Regions from separate parts of the Dorea sp. AGR2135 genome, predicted to be linked through region 1. Evidence: predicted binding sites of a transcription regulator. Region 1 holds the regulator's gene; each other region holds the start of a gene.

What was found. The regulator Rex, encoded in region 1, represses fermentation and respiration genes when NADH is low (regulators of the CRP and FNR family bind a similar motif). The targets are predictions, from matches to a motif close to ATTGTTAANTANTTAACAAT.
Region 2: a site for Rex is predicted at 1,893-1,912, ahead of G593_RS0108945 (complex I 24 kDa subunit family protein). Genes of this name have one in related genera too.
Region 3: a site for Rex is predicted at 1,846-1,865, ahead of G593_RS0100340 (iron-sulfur cluster assembly scaffold protein). Genes of this name have one in related genera too.

What each region holds. Positions count from the first base shown of each region.
Region 1 covers NZ_ATVU01000001.1:228,470-234,260, reverse strand. Annotated here, with positions in the region: gene alr (alanine racemase) at 1-1,138, opposite strand, end outside; gene G593_RS0101110 (bifunctional ADP-dependent NAD(P)H-hydrate dehydratase/NAD(P)H-hydrate epimerase) at 1,142-2,656, opposite strand; gene G593_RS0101105 (redox-sensing transcriptional repressor Rex) at 2,737-3,378, opposite strand; gene G593_RS0101100 (ABC-F family ATP-binding cassette domain-containing protein) at 3,570-5,495, shown strand; gene G593_RS0101095 (NUDIX hydrolase) at 5,510-5,791, opposite strand, start outside.
Region 2 covers NZ_ATVU01000012.1:9,782-15,572, reverse strand. Annotated here, with positions in the region: gene nuoF (NADH-quinone oxidoreductase subunit NuoF) at 1-1,360, opposite strand, end outside; gene G593_RS0108945 (complex I 24 kDa subunit family protein) at 1,364-1,837, opposite strand; gene G593_RS0108940 (LysR family transcriptional regulator) at 1,989-2,918, opposite strand; gene G593_RS0108935 (YoaK family protein) at 2,924-3,592, opposite strand; gene G593_RS0108930 (LysR family transcriptional regulator) at 3,689-4,615, opposite strand; ZMP/ZTP riboswitch at 4,751-4,834, shown strand; gene G593_RS0108925 (formate--tetrahydrofolate ligase) at 4,975-5,791, shown strand, end outside.
Region 3 covers NZ_ATVU01000001.1:71,213-77,003, forward strand. Annotated here, with positions in the region: gene rimO (30S ribosomal protein S12 methylthiotransferase RimO) at 1-747, shown strand, start outside; gene pgsA (CDP-diacylglycerol--glycerol-3-phosphate 3-phosphatidyltransferase) at 747-1,289, shown strand; gene G593_RS0100335 (GNAT family N-acetyltransferase) at 1,289-1,753, shown strand; gene G593_RS0100340 (iron-sulfur cluster assembly scaffold protein) at 1,906-2,598, shown strand; gene G593_RS0100345 (GGGtGRT protein) at 2,613-3,623, shown strand; gene G593_RS0100350 (3-hydroxyacyl-CoA dehydrogenase) at 3,842-4,798, shown strand; gene G593_RS0100355 (aldo/keto reductase) at 4,929-5,791, shown strand, end outside.

The DNA.
Region 1 (5,791 bases):
CCTGCCCATTCTGAATGTATTCTCTTGGAATTCTCTTTCCGAGATCACAGACAAATTCATAGTTAAATCTTCCAGACAGATCACTTAAAGTCTCCACCGGAAGAAATTCTTCACCATCTTTACCGACCAGTGTTACTTTATCACCAAATTTTACATCTGGAATATCTGTCACATCGACCATAAACTGGTCCATACAAACTCTTCCGCGGATTGGTGCTTTTTTGCCATGGATCAGTACATAACCTTTGTTAGAAAGACTTCTGGGATATCCATCTCCGTAGCCGACCGGAATGGTCGCAAGAGAAGTCTCTTTTTCTGTCACATAGGTTCCGCCATAGCTGACCGGAGTTCCTTCCGGAACTGTCTTTACATAAGAGACATGACTGATCAGTTCCATGGCCGGTCTTAACGGAACATTCTTTTTTTCTACCTCCTCGGAAGGATACAATCCATAAATGGATATTCCGGCACGTACCAGATCCATGTTCGCTTTCTTAATATCAATGATACCGGCACTATTTGAGCAGTGGTAAATCGGAAATGTGACACCTCGCTTTTTAAGTTCATCACGCATATAGTTGTATTTTCCAATCTGAACATCTGTATATGCCTTGTCTGTTTCATCTGCTTTTGCAAAATGTGTGAACATTCCTTCTAATTTAAGTCCCGGCATTTTTGAAATTTCTTCAATTGCATCTACACTGTCTTCATGAATCTGGAACCCAAGTCTTGACATTCCGGTATCCAGCTTAATATGAATATATGCATCTTTTCCCATTTTGACCGCAAGATTCGAAACTCCTTTCGCCATTTCTACTGTGTAAGTGGTCATCCGGACTTCATTTTCAATCATTGCTTCCCACTGATCCGGGAAAATGCATCCAAGCACAAGAATTGGTTTTTTTATTTCATTTTTTCTCAAGACGACAGCTTCATCCAGTGTTGCAACCGCGTAGCCCCAGATATAGTCTACCGGTTCCAGTAACCGGGCAATCTGGACTGCACCATGTCCGTATCCATCTGTTTTGATAACTGCAATCATCTGTACCCCATCTTTGATATTTGCTTTCATCATCTGGAAATTATAAAAAATTGCATCCAGATCCACTCGTTCACATACTCTGCTGTATTGTTTCATAATCTAGTTTTCCTCCTGTATCGTCATGGCTGTTCCTGCCTTTTGTGCAAGTTCCCTTGCGAGAAGACTGTATGCGCCTTGTTCCTTCTCTATAATCTCACCAGCTCTTCCGTGAATATAAACACCGAGAAGCGCTGCTTCCCATTCAGAAAGTCCCTGTGCGAGATACGATGCGATAATGCCTGCCAGCACATCCCCGGATCCGGCTTTTGCCATAGCCGCACAGCCGGATAGATTTACCGCTACCCGCTCTCTCGGCTTTGCAATGGTTGTTCTGGAATCCTTCAGTACACAGGTAACGTCATATTCTTTAACAAATGTACGAAGTGCTGCAATACGATCTTTTTTTACTTCAGCAATCTTCAAACCGCTGATCCGTTCAAATTCTTTCATGTGCGGTGTAAAGATAAAATGTTCACAATCTGCACCACACAGATAATCCATATGTTCAGACAAAATATTGAGTCCGTCTGCATCTATGACACAAGGTTTCTTTGTATATGCAATGGTTTCTTTTAAAATCTTCCTTGCAGTCTTCTTTGTTCCAAGTCCGGAACCTATAGCTACGACATCTGCCCAGTCAATCAAGCGATGTAGTTCATTGACATCATATTTTTCATAAGTTGTAATGATTGCTTCCGGAATCTGACTCTGTAAGATCACGCGATTCTCTTTAGCAGTATAGATCTGCACCAGCCCGGTACCTGTCCTGTAAGCTGCAAGTGCGCCAAGATATGCAGCACCTGACATACCTTTGCTTCCGGTGATCATAAGAAGCTTTCCGTAAGTTCCTTTATTAGAGTCCGCATTTCGTTTTGGAAGAAGTGCTGCATAATCACTTCCCTCCAGTGTACAAACTGTTTCCTCATCTCTTTCCAGCGGAAGTGATACAATTCCGATATCCTCGGATACACAGATTCCTGCATAACTTCTTCCTGGATCAAGTACAAGACCAACTTTCGTCTCCTGAATTGTCACAGTATAGTCTGCACGCACTGCAGTTCCTAATACATTTCCTGTAGTTGCGCAAATTCCGGAAGGAATATCCACGGACATACGGACTGCATCAGACTGATTCACACACTCTATAATCTGCACATATCTGCCTCCAACCTCCCGGCAAAGTCCAACTCCAAAAATTGCATCGATAATTAAAGTATACGGTTCACTTTCAAATGCTTCTTGCTCAAACTGCTCCTTAAACTGTGCTCCTGTATTTTTCAACTGTTCTATCTGATAGGCAGTCTCTGGTGTACAGTGATCTCTGTTTCCGACCAGAACTGCTGTTACGTCACACCCTTCCCATGCAAACATTCTGGCAATCGCAAAGCCGTCCCCGCCATTATTTCCAGAACCACAGAGGACACATATTTTATTTAAATTAATTTTCCAGTCTTTAATGTGATCTACACATGCTCTGGCAGCCCGTTCCATAAGTTCCAGGGACGGGATTTTAAGTTCATTTATCGTAAATGAATCTGCCGTTTTCATCTGTTTAGCATCTGGCAAATATCTCATAGTTTTGATTCCTCCTGATAGAAAGAAACGTGCAAAGCCAGGATGCTATCTGAACAAACCTGTCTTTACACGTTATCTCCTTAATTATGTTCTTCCTTGTAGCGGCATATATTATATGACAGCCTCATCAGACTCTCGGATAAATGTACATTCTCAACAATCACACTTTCCGGGAGATTCAGATCTGTATGTGCAAAATTCCATATTCCGTGAACATTGTGATCTGCCAGAAATTTTGCGACTTTGATTGACTCATCCTTTGGAATCGTCAATGCTGCAATATCGATACTGTTCTCATCTACAAATTTCGGAAGCTCGTCCATCATATGAATTGGAACACCACGAACTTCCTGCCCGTCAAGCTCCGGATTGATATCAAACAATCCTTTTAAGATAAATCCCCGCTTTTCAAATGATGCATAGTTCGCAAGTGCACGCCCCAAATTACCAGCACCAATAATAATAATATTATGATCCTGTTCCAATCCAAGAATTTTTCCGATTTCTGAGTACAGATATTTTACATTATAGCCATACCCCTGTTGCCCGAATCCGCCAAAATTATTAAGATCCTGACGAATCTGGGAAGCTGTTACTTTCATTCTTTTACTAAGCTCATTGGAAGAGATTCGTTCTACTCCCTGCTCGATCAGCTCCCCAAGGTATCTATAATATCTGGGTAATCTACGGATAACTGCCTGTGAAATTCCCCTGTTTTGCATGATCCGCACCTCCTTCCTTCAAAAATTTCTACTCATTATTATAGGCAATCGTTAGTATAATGTCAAACTTTTTAGTTGTTTTTTGTAGTATTTTCGTTATAATAGTATAAGATGATGCCAAAATTATGCGGTCGCAGCCCTGCGGCATCTTTATTTCTCAAAATCACAGGATTTTTATCAAGGAGGATAGGATGATACTTGCATGTCACAATATCAAAAAAGCCTTTGGAGAAGAAGTAATTGTCTCCGGCGGCTCCTTTCATATAGAAGACCACGAAAAAGCAGCTCTCGTAGGACCGAACGGTGCTGGAAAGACAACACTTCTTAAGATGATCGTTGGTGAGATACAGGCGGACGGCGGCAATGTTGTTCTGACACGTGGCAAGACGATGGGATATCTGGCACAGCATCAGGATATGAATAATGACCATACGATCTATCAAGAGGTACGCACTGCAAAAGCCGATATTCTCGACATGGAGCGGCAGATTCGTGAGATTGAACAGGAAATGAAGCATTTAAGCGGCGAACGTCTGGAAGAACGTATGAATACATACCAGCGGCTCACAGTAGCATTCGAACGTGAAAATGGATACGCCTGCGAAAGTGAGATTACTGGTGTTTTAAAAGGACTTGGATTTACAGAAGAAGAATTCGCAAAACCGGTCGCGACTTTATCCGGAGGTCAGAAAACCCGTGTCTCTCTCGGAAAACTGCTCCTCACAAAGCCGGATATTCTGCTTTTGGACGAGCCAACCAACCATTTGGATTTAAATTCCATCTCATGGCTGGAAACTTATCTTCTGAATTATCCTGGTGCAGTACTGATTGTCTCTCATGACCGGTATTTTCTGAACCGGGTTGTAACAAAAGTTGTCGAGATCGAACTGGGCAAGCTTACCACTTTCATGGGCAATTATACAGATTACGCCAAGAAAAAGGAAATGCTCCGTGAAGCCAGAATGAAAGAGTATCTGAATCAGCAGCAGGAAATTAAGCATCAGGAAGCGGTCATTGAAAAGCTTCGCTCCTTCAACCGTGAAAAATCCATTAAGCGTGCAGAAAGCCGTGAAAAGATGCTGGATAAGATGACCCCGGTTGAAAAACCGATGGAACTGCATACAGATATGCACTTAACACTGGAACCTTCCTGTGTCAGCGGTAATGATGTCTTAATTGTCGAGCATTTAAGCAAAGCATTTCCACCACAGATTTTATTTGAAAATATCAGCTTCGAAATCAAGCGAGGGGAACATGTCGCGATCATTGGAGACAATGGAACCGGAAAAACAACAATCCTTAAGATTTTAAATCAGGTACTCAAAGCTGATTCTGGAAGTTTCCGTCTCGGTTCTAATGTAAAGATTGGTTACTACGATCAGGAACATCACGTTCTGCATATGGAAAAAACTATTTTCCAGGAGATTTCCGATGACTATCCTAATCTTAATAACACGCAGATCCGTAAAGTGCTGGCAGCATTTTTATTTACCGGAGATGATGTATTTAAACTGATTGGTGACTTAAGCGGTGGCGAACGTGGACGCGTGTCCCTTGCAAAGCTGATGCTTTCTGAAGCGAACTTCCTGATTCTCGATGAGCCGACCAACCATCTGGATATTACATCAAAAGAGATTCTGGAACATGCACTGAATAATTACACAGGAACGGTTCTTTATGTTTCACACGACCGTTACTTTATCAATCAGACTGCAACACGTATCATGGATCTTGTTAATCATACGTTTGTAAATTATATTGGAAATTATGATTATTATCTTGAGAAAAAAGAAGAACTGACAGCCGCATACTCCAATACGTCTCGCTTAGAAAATAATTCCTCTTCTGCAGCTGCTGACTTGGCCTCTGATTCAAAGTTAAGCTGGCAGGAACAAAAAGAAGCTCAGGCAAAAGAACGGAAACGCGCTAATGAATTCAAAAAGACAGAAGAACGAATCGGTGTTCTGGAAGATAGAAGTGCTGAAATTGATATTCTAATGTCGCAGGAGGAAGTTTATACGAATTCAGTAAAATGTCAGGAACTTGCGAAAGAACGTGCAGAAATTGACGCTGAACTTGAAACTTTATATGAAAAATGGGAAGAGCTGGCCGAATAAGCCAGCTCATTTTTCTACTCTTCAAAAACACGTTTGATACTATCATAATGCAGGAAGATTCCTTCGTCAGCCAGAGCCTTGATCTCATCCGCTGTTGCAATCTTATATCCTGCAGTCTCTTCTGTCTGAAGATGCAGGTCTTCTTCTTTAAAATCCTTTTCAAAACGATAGACATCTACAAAATAATTGTCGCCTTCTCCAGGATTTTCTCTGTGATAAGTAAACATATAACCGCCCACACAGCCATTTACATCCAATCCTGTTTCTTCCAGTACCTCACGGCGTACCGCTTCCTC
Region 2 (5,791 bases), on a different contig from region 1:
CGATCATGGCACCAATCTTCGTCAGTGAATCAAAGTCCATCTTACTGTCCAGCTGTGATTCTGTCAGACATCCTCCAGATGGTCCTCCGATTTGGACAGCTTTAAACATCTTTCCATCACGGATTCCGCCCCCAATATCAAAGATGATCTCTCTTAACGTAATACCCATCGGCACCTCGATCAGACCGGTATTATTTACATTTCCTGTCAGGGCAAATGCTTTCGTTCCCGGACTTTCCGGTGTTCCGATTCCTGTATACCAGTCAGCTCCATGCTTCACGATCATCGGTACATTCGCATAAGTCTCAACATTATTCAGAACCGTCGGTTTTCCAAATAATCCCTTTTCAACGGTTCTAGGCGGTTTTACACGTGGCATTCCACGCTTACCTTCAATGGATGCTGTCAGGGCTGAGCCCTCACCACATACGAAAGCTCCTGCTCCACGGTTGATATGTAAGTGGAAGCTAAATCCTGTTCCCAGAATATTGTCTCCCAGAATTCCAAGCTCTTCTGCCTGTCTGATTGCAATGCGAAGTCTGCTGACTGCCAGCGGGTATTCCGCACGGACATAAATATATCCTTCCTGTGCCTGTACCGCATAGGCTGCGATCATCATACCTTCGATCATGCGATGCGGATCTCCTTCCATGATGCTTCTGTCCATGAATGCTCCCGGATCTCCTTCATCACCATTGCAGACGACATAACGGATCTTTTCTTTCTGTCCAGCAACCTGGGACCATTTTCTTCCAGTCTGGAAACCAGCTCCTCCACGTCCACGCAGATTTGACTGGGTAATCGTCTTGATTACGGCCTCCGGCGTCATCTCAAATACAGCTTTTTCAAATGCTTCATATGCACCTACTGCCAGTGCATCCTCAATATGTTCTGCATCAATGTGACCGCAGTTTTTCAGAACAAGTCTTGTCTGTTTTGCATAGAATGGAATTTCTTCCTGAGTCTGATAGACCTCATTATCCTGCTTGTACATCAGACGTGTGACTGGCTCTCCATGGAGGACTGACTTTTCAAAGATTTCTTCACAGTCTTCCAGCTTTACTTTTAAGTAGAGATAATTATAAGGTTCTATTCTGACAAGCGGACCCATCTCGCAAAAGCCATGACATCCACTTTTCTTAACTCCGACATGTTCTCCATGTGCAATCTCTGCTCCGATTCTGACCTCAACATGATCCATACCCGCTGTCAGTTCACTGAATCTGTCAAAGATTTTGTCAGAACCACCTGCAAGACATCCGGTCCCTCCACAGACCAGTATCTTACATGTTTCTTTATTTCTCTTCTCCTGGCATTGTTCACGCAGGAGTGTAAGTTGTGTTCTGTTTTCCAGTTTCATCTGTTATTCCTCCCGCAGTTTTTTGATTAATTCACTCATTTTTTCCGGTGTCATCTTACCATACACCTCGTCATTGATCATGACTGCCGGTGCAAGTCCGCATGCGCCAAGACAGGAAACGGTCTCTACTGTAAATAACTGATCATCTGTTGTGTGTTTATCTTTATTAAGCCCCAGCTCTTTATATAATCCTTCCAGTATCGGAATTGATTTACGCACATGACAGGCCGTACCATCACAGACTTTAATAACATATTTGCCCTTTGCTTCAAACGAGAAGTTCTCATAAAAACTTGCAACGCTGAAAGCCTTTGCTTCTGAAATGCCAATTTTTCCGGCCACATAACTTAATAATTCCGGTGGAAGATAGCGGTATTCCTCCTGAATATCCTGGATAATCGGAATCAGCGACCGCTCTTCACGCGTGTGACAGGCAATAATCTCATCTGTCTTCTCGTAATAAGATGCGTCTAACATAAAAAACCTCCTCATGAATCAAATTTATTCTATATTCTATTTTATCTCAATTTTTATTGCCATGAAAATATCAATAAAGCATGAGTGCTATATACTTTTACATATATTTATTAGTTTCAAGTAACTTTAAAGATCAAAAAAAGAAGCCTCGCTATTTTGAGACTTCTATTGCTTCTTTCTTCAGCTGCCGGATAAACTCCCGTTCATCTTCACTCAGAAACTTTCTGCCCGGATATACCATAACATCTTTCATCCGCCGCTGCTGCCATTCTATCTTACGCTGTGCCAGTCCATTTCTTCGGAGAAGTTCTTCCGGAATCGGTGACACCCACATATAGGTTCCCGGTATATCTTTCAGAAGCATAAACTGATTGCCACGCTCATATACATGAATCCGTCTGTGTGCATTCTGATTCTCCGGCGTTTCCTTAATGTCCAGATACTCCCCGTTCGGCAGTCTGGAATCTCCGTGTATCAGCTCGATATAAGGTTCCAGATCTTCATATCCATTCAGTTTTTTCGTTGCCAGCGGATCATTCTCATTAACAACAAGACGATACTGGAAATCCATGATTTTTTCATATTCCAGACCTCTTAAATGAATAATGGAATAGTAATATTCTTCATATTTGTCTTCCATCCGGATCAGCGCAAGATTGTAATGCTTCTTTGTAAGATTGTCCAGCGCTTGGACAGAATTGCACTCCCGGATATGCAGTCTCAGCTCTTCTGCATCTCTCACCTGCTCTACATACTTTCCAAATGCATAAGATGCATAGCTGGCTCTTGGTATAGAAATTTTCATCTCTACATCAGTCCCTTTTTTATTTCCCTGGAATTTACGGTTCAACCCTTCAATTTCCTGAATGACCCGTCTCGCCTGCGCAATAAACTGCTGCCCTTCCCTGGTAGGAACCATTCCCCTCGCTGTCCGCACGAAGAGCTGGATCTGATATTCCTCTTCCAGATTCCGGATTGCCTTACTGATGTTCGGCTGTGCAACATACAAACGCTTGGATGCCGCGCTCACCGAACCACACTGTGCAATTTCAATGATATATCTTAACTCTGTTATATTCATTTTTATCACTCATTCTCAAACATTAATAAAAAGCTTAGTCCCAGAAGAATACAGGAAATCCAGATCATATGGATTCCAAAATGTTCCGTTAGGTTGCCGCCAAGTCCTGCTCCGATCGCAAATAAAAAGATAATTCCAAAATAATAAGCGGCCTGCTTTAACTGCTCTGTTTTTTTATCCTGCAGATAATGAGAAAATGCTGCTGTTCCACTTCTTAAGTTGCCGATACACATGGTACTTGCATAGGAATAACCACCCATCTTCCGGAATGTCTGCACCTGCATCGCACAGGCAAAGGACACAAAAATCGTCGCTGTCATATTCAGACTGTGTGGAATAAATCCTACGACAAATAATATGACGATCTCTGCAAGCAGAATCCCCTGCCTCCAGTGAAGCCGTCTGGCATATTTATACCGCATCTGAATCTGATCTGCCACGAAAACTCCAAGAACAAATGCTATAAGAGGCAGCAAATATCGTACTCCGGCCTTCCAGTCTCCGGTCATAAAATGCTGACTCATCAATACTACGTTTCCTGTCTGCGCGTTGGAAAAAACTTCATTTCTCGTATTATATGTATAAGCGTCCTGAAAACCTCCTGACAACGCCAGAAATGCGCTGTTTATAAATGCTTCTGACATCTGCTTTCCCGAAAAATTCTTACCGACCATGTGTAACACCTCTACTCATCCTTTGTATTTTCAGTTTCCTATTATATAGATGCACATGTCAAAAGTCAATTTCACCGTTTTGCCGGTATATAAATTTTATATCAAGAATGCCTCGGCATTCTTCCAGCTGATATATTTTCGCAGAGCCTGAATATAAAATTCACTCATCCGGCTTCCACGAATTCTGTGGTGCGTCAGAATTCCAATCTCCATATCTCCTTCTTCTTTTAAAGGTACTGCCACAATATTAGCTCCGTTCAGTTCCTCATCAATGACTCCACTACACACCGTATATCCATTCAGTCCAATCAGTAAATTAAAAAGTGTCGCGCGGTCACGTACACGGATATTCTTCGCACGCTCTGTAGTACTGAATATTTCCTCTGAAAAGTAAAAAGAGTTGTGTTCTCCCTGCTCAAAAGACAGATATGGGTATGTCTTTAAATCTTCCATCGTTACAGATTCTTTTTTTGCCAACGGATTTGAAGTACTGACGAAAATGTGTGGTTTGGCCGTAAATAAAGTCTCAAATTCCAGATCATTTGCCTTGATGATCTTCTTTAATACGGTCCGGTTAAAATCGTTCAGATACAAAATTCCAATCTCACTTCTCATCTTCGCCACATCATCGATGATCTCATATGTCTGTGTCTCTCGAAGAGAAAAATCATAATTGTCCCCGCCAAATTCTTTGATTAGGTCAACAAATGCATTGACTGCGAAAGAATAATGTTGTGTAGAGACACTAAATTCTTTCTTGCCTCCTGCCTGAAGCTTATAGCGCTCTTCCAAAAGTGATGCCTGCTCCAGCACCTGCCTTGCATATCCTAAAAATATCGCTCCATCCTTTGACACTTCGATTCCCTTATTCGTCCTGTCAAAAATGATAATTCCCATCTCTTGTTCCAGTTCTCTAATTGCTTTTGTGAGTCCTGGCTGAGAAACAAAAAGACGACGGGCTGCTTCGCTCATAGTGCCTGTCTCCGCAACGGTCGTCACATACCTTAACTGCTGTAATGTCATCACATGCCCTCCTGTCGTTGGTTTCTCAAAAATTTACTTTAAAATTGCCTAACTATTGTAACATTTTACCTTATAAATATCAACGAAGTTCATTTTTTCATTGACTTTTAGTTCCGGATACCATAAGATATTACTAAGCATTCTGATGACTGACGGATAATTGTGGAGTACCACAGAGGAATCAGAAGTCGTATTAAGCCGACCGTCTGGGCAACATTTATCCTAACGATAGATGTTGTCCTTTTTTATTAATGCCAGGGGGATAAGCCATAGCCCATGCATGTGTTTACACATGCATGGGCATCTGCCTGGCATGTACTTATCTAACGACGTGAGGCTTGCATTAAACCAGGGAGGAAATGAAGATGAAAACTGATATCGAGATTGCACAGGAGTGTACAATGGAACCAATCACTGCCATTGCAGAGAAAGCCGGAATCCCGGATGAATACTTAGAGCAATATGGCAAATACAAAGCAAAGATTGACTACAATTTCTTAAAGAAATCCCAGAACAAAGATGGCAAATTAATTCTTGTCACAGCAATCAACCCGACACCTGCCGGAGAAGGAAAGACAACCACAACTGTCGGACTTGCTGATGCAATGCAACGTCTGAATAAAAAGGTTATGGTCGCACTTCGTGAGCCTTCTCTTGGACCTGTATTCGGAATCAAAGGCGGTGCTGCCGGTGGCGGATATGCACAGGTTGTACCAATGGAGGATATCAACCTTCACTTCACCGGTGACTTTCACGCAATTGGAGCTGCCAACAACTTATTAGCAGCCCTCATCGACAACCATATTTACCAGGGAAATGAATTAAATATCGACCCACGTAAAATTGTATGGAAACGCTGTGTTGACATGAATGACCGCCAGCTTCGTTTTGTAACAGACGGACTTGGTGGAAGAATCAATGGCGTACCAAGAGAGGACGGATATGACATCACTGTTGCTTCCGAAATCATGGCTGTTCTGTGTCTGTCTAAAGACATTACAGATTTGAAAGAAAGACTTGGCCGCATCATTGTTGGTTATACATATGGAAAGATTTCTGAGCAAAAACCAGTAACCGCTCACGACCTTCACGCAGAAGGAGCTATGTGCGCACTGTTAAAAGATGCTTTGAAGCCGAACCTTGTTCAGACACTGGAGCACACTCCGGCGATTATTC
Region 3 (5,791 bases), 160 kb from region 1:
TTGATTCTTGTTGCACAGGAAACGACCGTATACGGAAAGGATTTATATGGAGAGAAATCTTTGCATAAATTGCTCCGCGAGCTTTGTAAAATATCCAAAATCCAGTGGATCCGAATTCTTTATTGTTATCCGGAGGAGATTTACGATGAACTGATTCAGACGATTAAAGAAGAAAATAAAGTCTGTCACTATCTGGATCTTCCGATTCAACATGCAAGTGATGCAGTGCTAAAAAGAATGGGAAGAAAAACTTCAAAAGCTCAGCTTGTAGAGATTATTGAAAAGCTTCGAAAAGAGATCCCGGATATTTCTCTTCGTACCACATTGATTACAGGATTTCCGGGTGAGACACAAGAACAGCATGAAGAGCTGAAGGATTTCGTAGATGAGATGGAATTTGACAGACTTGGAGTTTTTACTTACTCACCGGAGGAAGATACCCCAGCTGCAACTATGACAGAGCAGATTCCGGAAGAAGTCAAGGAAGACCGCCAGGCAGAATTGATGGAACTTCAGCAGGAAATCGCATTTGATCTGGCAGAAGATATGGTCGGACGTGAAGTTCTCGTTATGATTGAAGGAAAAGTTGCAGATGAAAATGCATATGTAGGAAGAACTTATAAAGATGCACCGAATGTGGATGGCTTGATCTTTATCAATACAGACGAAGAATTGATGAGTGGAGATTTTGCAAGAGTCCGCGTGACAGGTGCACTGGAATATGATTTGATAGGAGAGCTGATATAATGAATTTACCAAATAAACTGACAGTATTACGAGTTATCATGGTTCCGTTTTTTGTATTTTTTATGTTGACGGATGTGGGAGGACCGGCAAATAAATGGATCGCGTTAGTTTTGTTCTGTGTTGCCAGTCTGACAGATATGCTGGATGGTAAGATCGCCCGCGCAAGAAATCTTGTGACAAACTTTGGAAAGTTCATGGATCCTTTAGCAGATAAGTTGCTTGTGTGTTCTGCTATGATCTGTATGATTCCGTTAGGAAAATTACAGGCATGGTTCGTCATCATCATCATTGCCCGTGAGTTTATTATTAGCGGATTCCGCCTTGTGGCTGCAGATAATGGAATTGTCATCGCAGCAAGTTACTGGGGCAAATTTAAGACAGTATCCCAGATGTTCATGATCATTGTATTGATTGCAGATCTTGGAGGTGCGTTCGATATCGTTGGCACAGTTCTAATCTGGCTTTCACTGATCCTGACAGTTGTATCACTGATCGACTATATTGCAAAGAATGTGCAGGTGCTGACACATGGAGGTATGTAATGATCGTACGTGAACTGGAAAAACAGGAAAGGAAATACGCTCTGGATATTATCTGGAGCGTTTTTTGCATGGATGTGGCCGAGGTGTATGAGCAGGAAGGGATTGATACATTTCGCGAATATTTAAAACAGGAGAATATCGACCAGCTCTGTGATAGCGGCGAACTTCTGATGTTCGGTGTATTTGAACAAGAAGAACTGGAAGGAACTATATCCCTTCAGAGGCGGGGACACATTTGTAATTATTATGTGCGCAGATCCTGCCAGGGAAAAGGTGCTGGAAGGTTACTTTTTGACTATGCGAAAAGGTATTGTAAGGAAGAACTGCATAAGACTATTATGACCGTTGATGCTGCTCCAGAGGCGGTGAAAAAATATATCCACATGGGCATGAAACCAATCGATGAGATGCAGATGATACATGGAAAATGTTATGTGCCTATGGCAATGGAAATTCTTAAGTAGAATGACTATAAAAAGCGGTCCAAACAATTTAAAAATGTAGCGTAGTGCCAATTGACGAAAAATGTTATTTATGAGAGAATAAAAAAGGATATGGTGTTAAACTTATAACAAACACTATTTATAAAACACACATAGTTGAAAGGAGTTTTAAAATGATTTATTCACAAGAAGTAGAAATGATGTGTCCGGTAGCGCAGGGCGCTAATCACGGACCAGCTCCGATTCCGGAAGAGGCAAAATGGGTTCAGGCTAAGGAGATCAAAGATATTTCCGGTTTTACACACGGCATTGGCTGGTGTGCTCCTCAGCAGGGTGCTTGTAAGCTGACACTGAATGTGAAAGATGGAATTATCCAGGAGGCATTGGTTGAGACAATCGGCTGCTCCGGAATGACACATTCAGCTGCTATGGCTTCAGAAATCCTTCCAGGAAAAACTATTTTAGAGGCATTGAATACAGACCTTGTCTGTGATGCAATCAATACAGCAATGCGTGAGTTATTCTTACAGATTGTATATGGAAGAACTCAGAGCGCATTTTCTGAAGACGGACTTGCTATCGGAGCAGGACTTGAGGACCTTGGAAAAGGACTCCGCTCTCAGGTAGGAACAATGTACGGAACATTAGCAAAAGGACCTCGTTATCTTGAGATGGCAGAGGGTTATGTAACAGGTATCGCACTCGATGAAGCAGGCGAGATCATCGGATACCAGTTCGTAAATCTTGGAAAACTTACAGACTTCATCAAAAAAGGCGATACACCGAATGATGCATGGGAAAAGGCAAAAGGACAGTATGGTCGTGTTGAAGACGCAGCAAAGATTATTGACCCAAGAAAAGAGTAGGAGGACTTTTTAAAATGGCTTTATTTGAATCATATGAAAGAAGAATTGATAAAATCAATGAAGTGCTGGCAGGATATGGAATCGCTTCAATCGAGGAAGCACAGAAGATTACAAAAGATGCCGGACTTGATGTATACAATCAGATTAAGAGCATTCAGCCAATCTGTTTTGAGAATGCATGCTGGGCTTACACAGTAGGTGCTGCAATTGCAATCAAAAAAGGCTGTAAGACAGCAGCAGAAGCAGCAGCAGCAATCGGTGAAGGACTTCAGTCTTTCTGTATTCCAGGATCTGTAGCAGATCAGAGAAAAGTTGGTCTTGGACATGGTAACCTTGGAAAGATGCTTTTGGAAGAGGATACAGACTGCTTCTGTTTCCTCGCAGGACATGAATCATTTGCAGCAGCAGAGGGTGCGATCGGTATCGCTGAAAAAGCAAACAAAGTTCGTAAAAAACCACTTCGTGTTATCTTGAACGGACTTGGAAAAGACGCAGCTAAGATTATCTCCCGTATCAATGGATTTACATATGTTCAGACAGAATATGACTACTATACAGGAGAGCTGAAAGAGGTTCAGAGAATCTCTTATTCTGATGGACTTCGTTCCAAAGTAAACTGCTATGGAGCAAATGATGTGCGTGAAGGTGTTGCAATCATGTGGAAAGAGGGTGTAGATGTATCTATCACAGGTAACTCTACAAACCCGACACGTTTCCAGCATCCAGTAGCAGGAACGTACAAAAAAGAGTGTGTTGAGAAAGGTAAAAAATACTTCTCAGTAGCATCTGGTGGTGGTACAGGACGTACACTTCATCCAGATAACATGGCTGCAGGTCCAGCATCTTATGGTATGACAGATACACTTGGACGTATGCACTCAGATGCACAGTTTGCAGGATCATCTTCTGTACCGGCTCACGTAGAGATGATGGGTCTCATCGGAGCAGGTAACAACCCGATGGTTGGTATGACTGTTGCAGTAGCAGTTTCCGTAGAGGAAGCAGCAAAGGCTGGTAAATTCTAAGAAACCGCCAGAAAAGCAGAAATAATAATGGAATAATGAGAGGAGCTTAGCGTATGCTAGGCTTCTCTTTACGTTTATAAGTGTGAACTTTAATACAATTTTTTGATTTTGTAGTATTTTGAGTTGTCGAAAGATATTGAAATATTTACCTTACTATTATATAATTGCTCAAATATTAGATGACAGTTGGTCAATTTTATAACAAGGAGGACAAAATTATGGCGTTTAAAAAGGTTGTAGTTGTAGGCGGTGGTGTGCTGGGGAGCCAGATCGCTTACCAGGTTGCATACAAAGGATTTGATGTGACGGTATGGCTTCGAAGTGAAGGCTCCATTGAACGTGCAAAGCCGAAATTTGCAAGATGGCATGAGACATATTTAAAAGATCTGGAGGCGACAAAAGCTTTGATCGGAACAGGAACAAAGCTGTATCCGAGAGGTCTGGTTGATGATTTTGAGAATCTGACAGTAGAAAAAGTAGAGGAATTAAAAGCGCAGGCTGACCAGGCATTTGAAAGTCTTATATATGAACTTGATATGGCGAAAGCAATGGCAGATGCAGACCTTGTGATTGAATCTTTATCAGAAGATCCGAAAGCAAAGATTGCATTCTATCAGCAGATGGCGCCGCTTCTTCCGGAAAAGACAGTTATTGTGACAAATTCATCAACTATGGTACCGAGTGCATTTGCTCAGTACACAGGAAGACCGGAAAAATATCTTGCACTGCATTTTGCAAATGAAATCTGGAAAAATAACACGGCTGAGATTATGGGGCATGCCGGTACAGAAGGAAAATATTACGATGAGGTTGTAGAGTTTGCCGGACAGATTGGTATGATTCCATTGAAATTACATAAAGAACAGCCGGGATATATTCTGAACTCTCTGTTAGTTCCGTTTTTGAATGCCGGAGAAGCACTTTATGCAAATGATGTGGCTGATCCGGAGACAATTGATCTGACATGGAGTCTTGCTACCGGAGCTCCACTTGGGCCATTCCGTATTCTTGATATTGTGGGACTGGAGACTGCGTACAATATCGTTTGTATGGATCCGGTGGCAAAAGATCCGGAGACAACACCAGGAAAGATTGCAAAACGCTTGAAAGAAAAAATCGATGCAGGCAAGAAAGGCGTCTGCACAGGAGAAGGATTTTATAAATACACAAAGTAAAAAGTATGACCGTCAGGATATGTTTCCTGACGGTTTTGACGTATGGAAAGTAATTTGGTAGAATAATAAAAGGCAGTAACAAAACAGATGATAAATGATAACGTAGCAGACAGAAAGGAATGTGACAGATATGCAGTATCAGGAGTTTGGAAAAACAGGCTTGAGGGTTTCGAAGCTGTGTCTTGGAACATGGGGTATCGGAGGTGCCGGCTGGGACAGTTATTCGGATGAGTCACGAATGGATGCAATTAAAGCAGCACTGGAGTGTGGTATTAATTTTATAGATACAGCACCGGCTTACAATGCAGGAAAAGCAGAATGTTATGTTGGTGAGACTTTGAATAAGCTTAAAAAGCGCAGGGAGGTGGTCATTTCTACAAAATGTGGAAATAAATTCGTAGATGGAAAATATCTTCGCTGTGGTTCAAAAGAGAGTATTTTAAAGCAGTGCGACGAGTCGCTGAAAAATCTAAAGACAGACTATATTGATATTTATCTGGTACACTGGCCGGATCCGGATGTTGAACTGGAAGAGACAATAGATGCGGTGAGTACGTTGAAAAAAGAAGGAAAAATTCTGCATGCAGGAGTTTCTAATTTTTCAAAAGAACAGATTGAAGAAGCCCAGAAATATTGCGAAATCGAAGCTTTTCAGCCACAGTATTCACTGGCAGACCGAAAAGACGAGAAGTTGATTCGCTGGGCTTATGAACAAGGGCTTGGAATTATGACTTATGGAACTTTAGGTGGCGGAATTCTGACTGGAAATTACCGAAAACTTAGAACCTTTGAGCAGACTGACAGCAGAAATCGATTTTACCCATATTTTAAAGAACCATTGTTTTCAAAAGCAATGGAACTGTTAACAATCATGGATCAGATTGCAGAAGAGAGAAATGTTTCCTTGGCTCAGATCGCAGAGAAATGGGTGATTCAGAAGAGATTTGTATCCAGTTGCATCATTGGGGCGCAGAGCCGTGCCAGAGTAGAAGA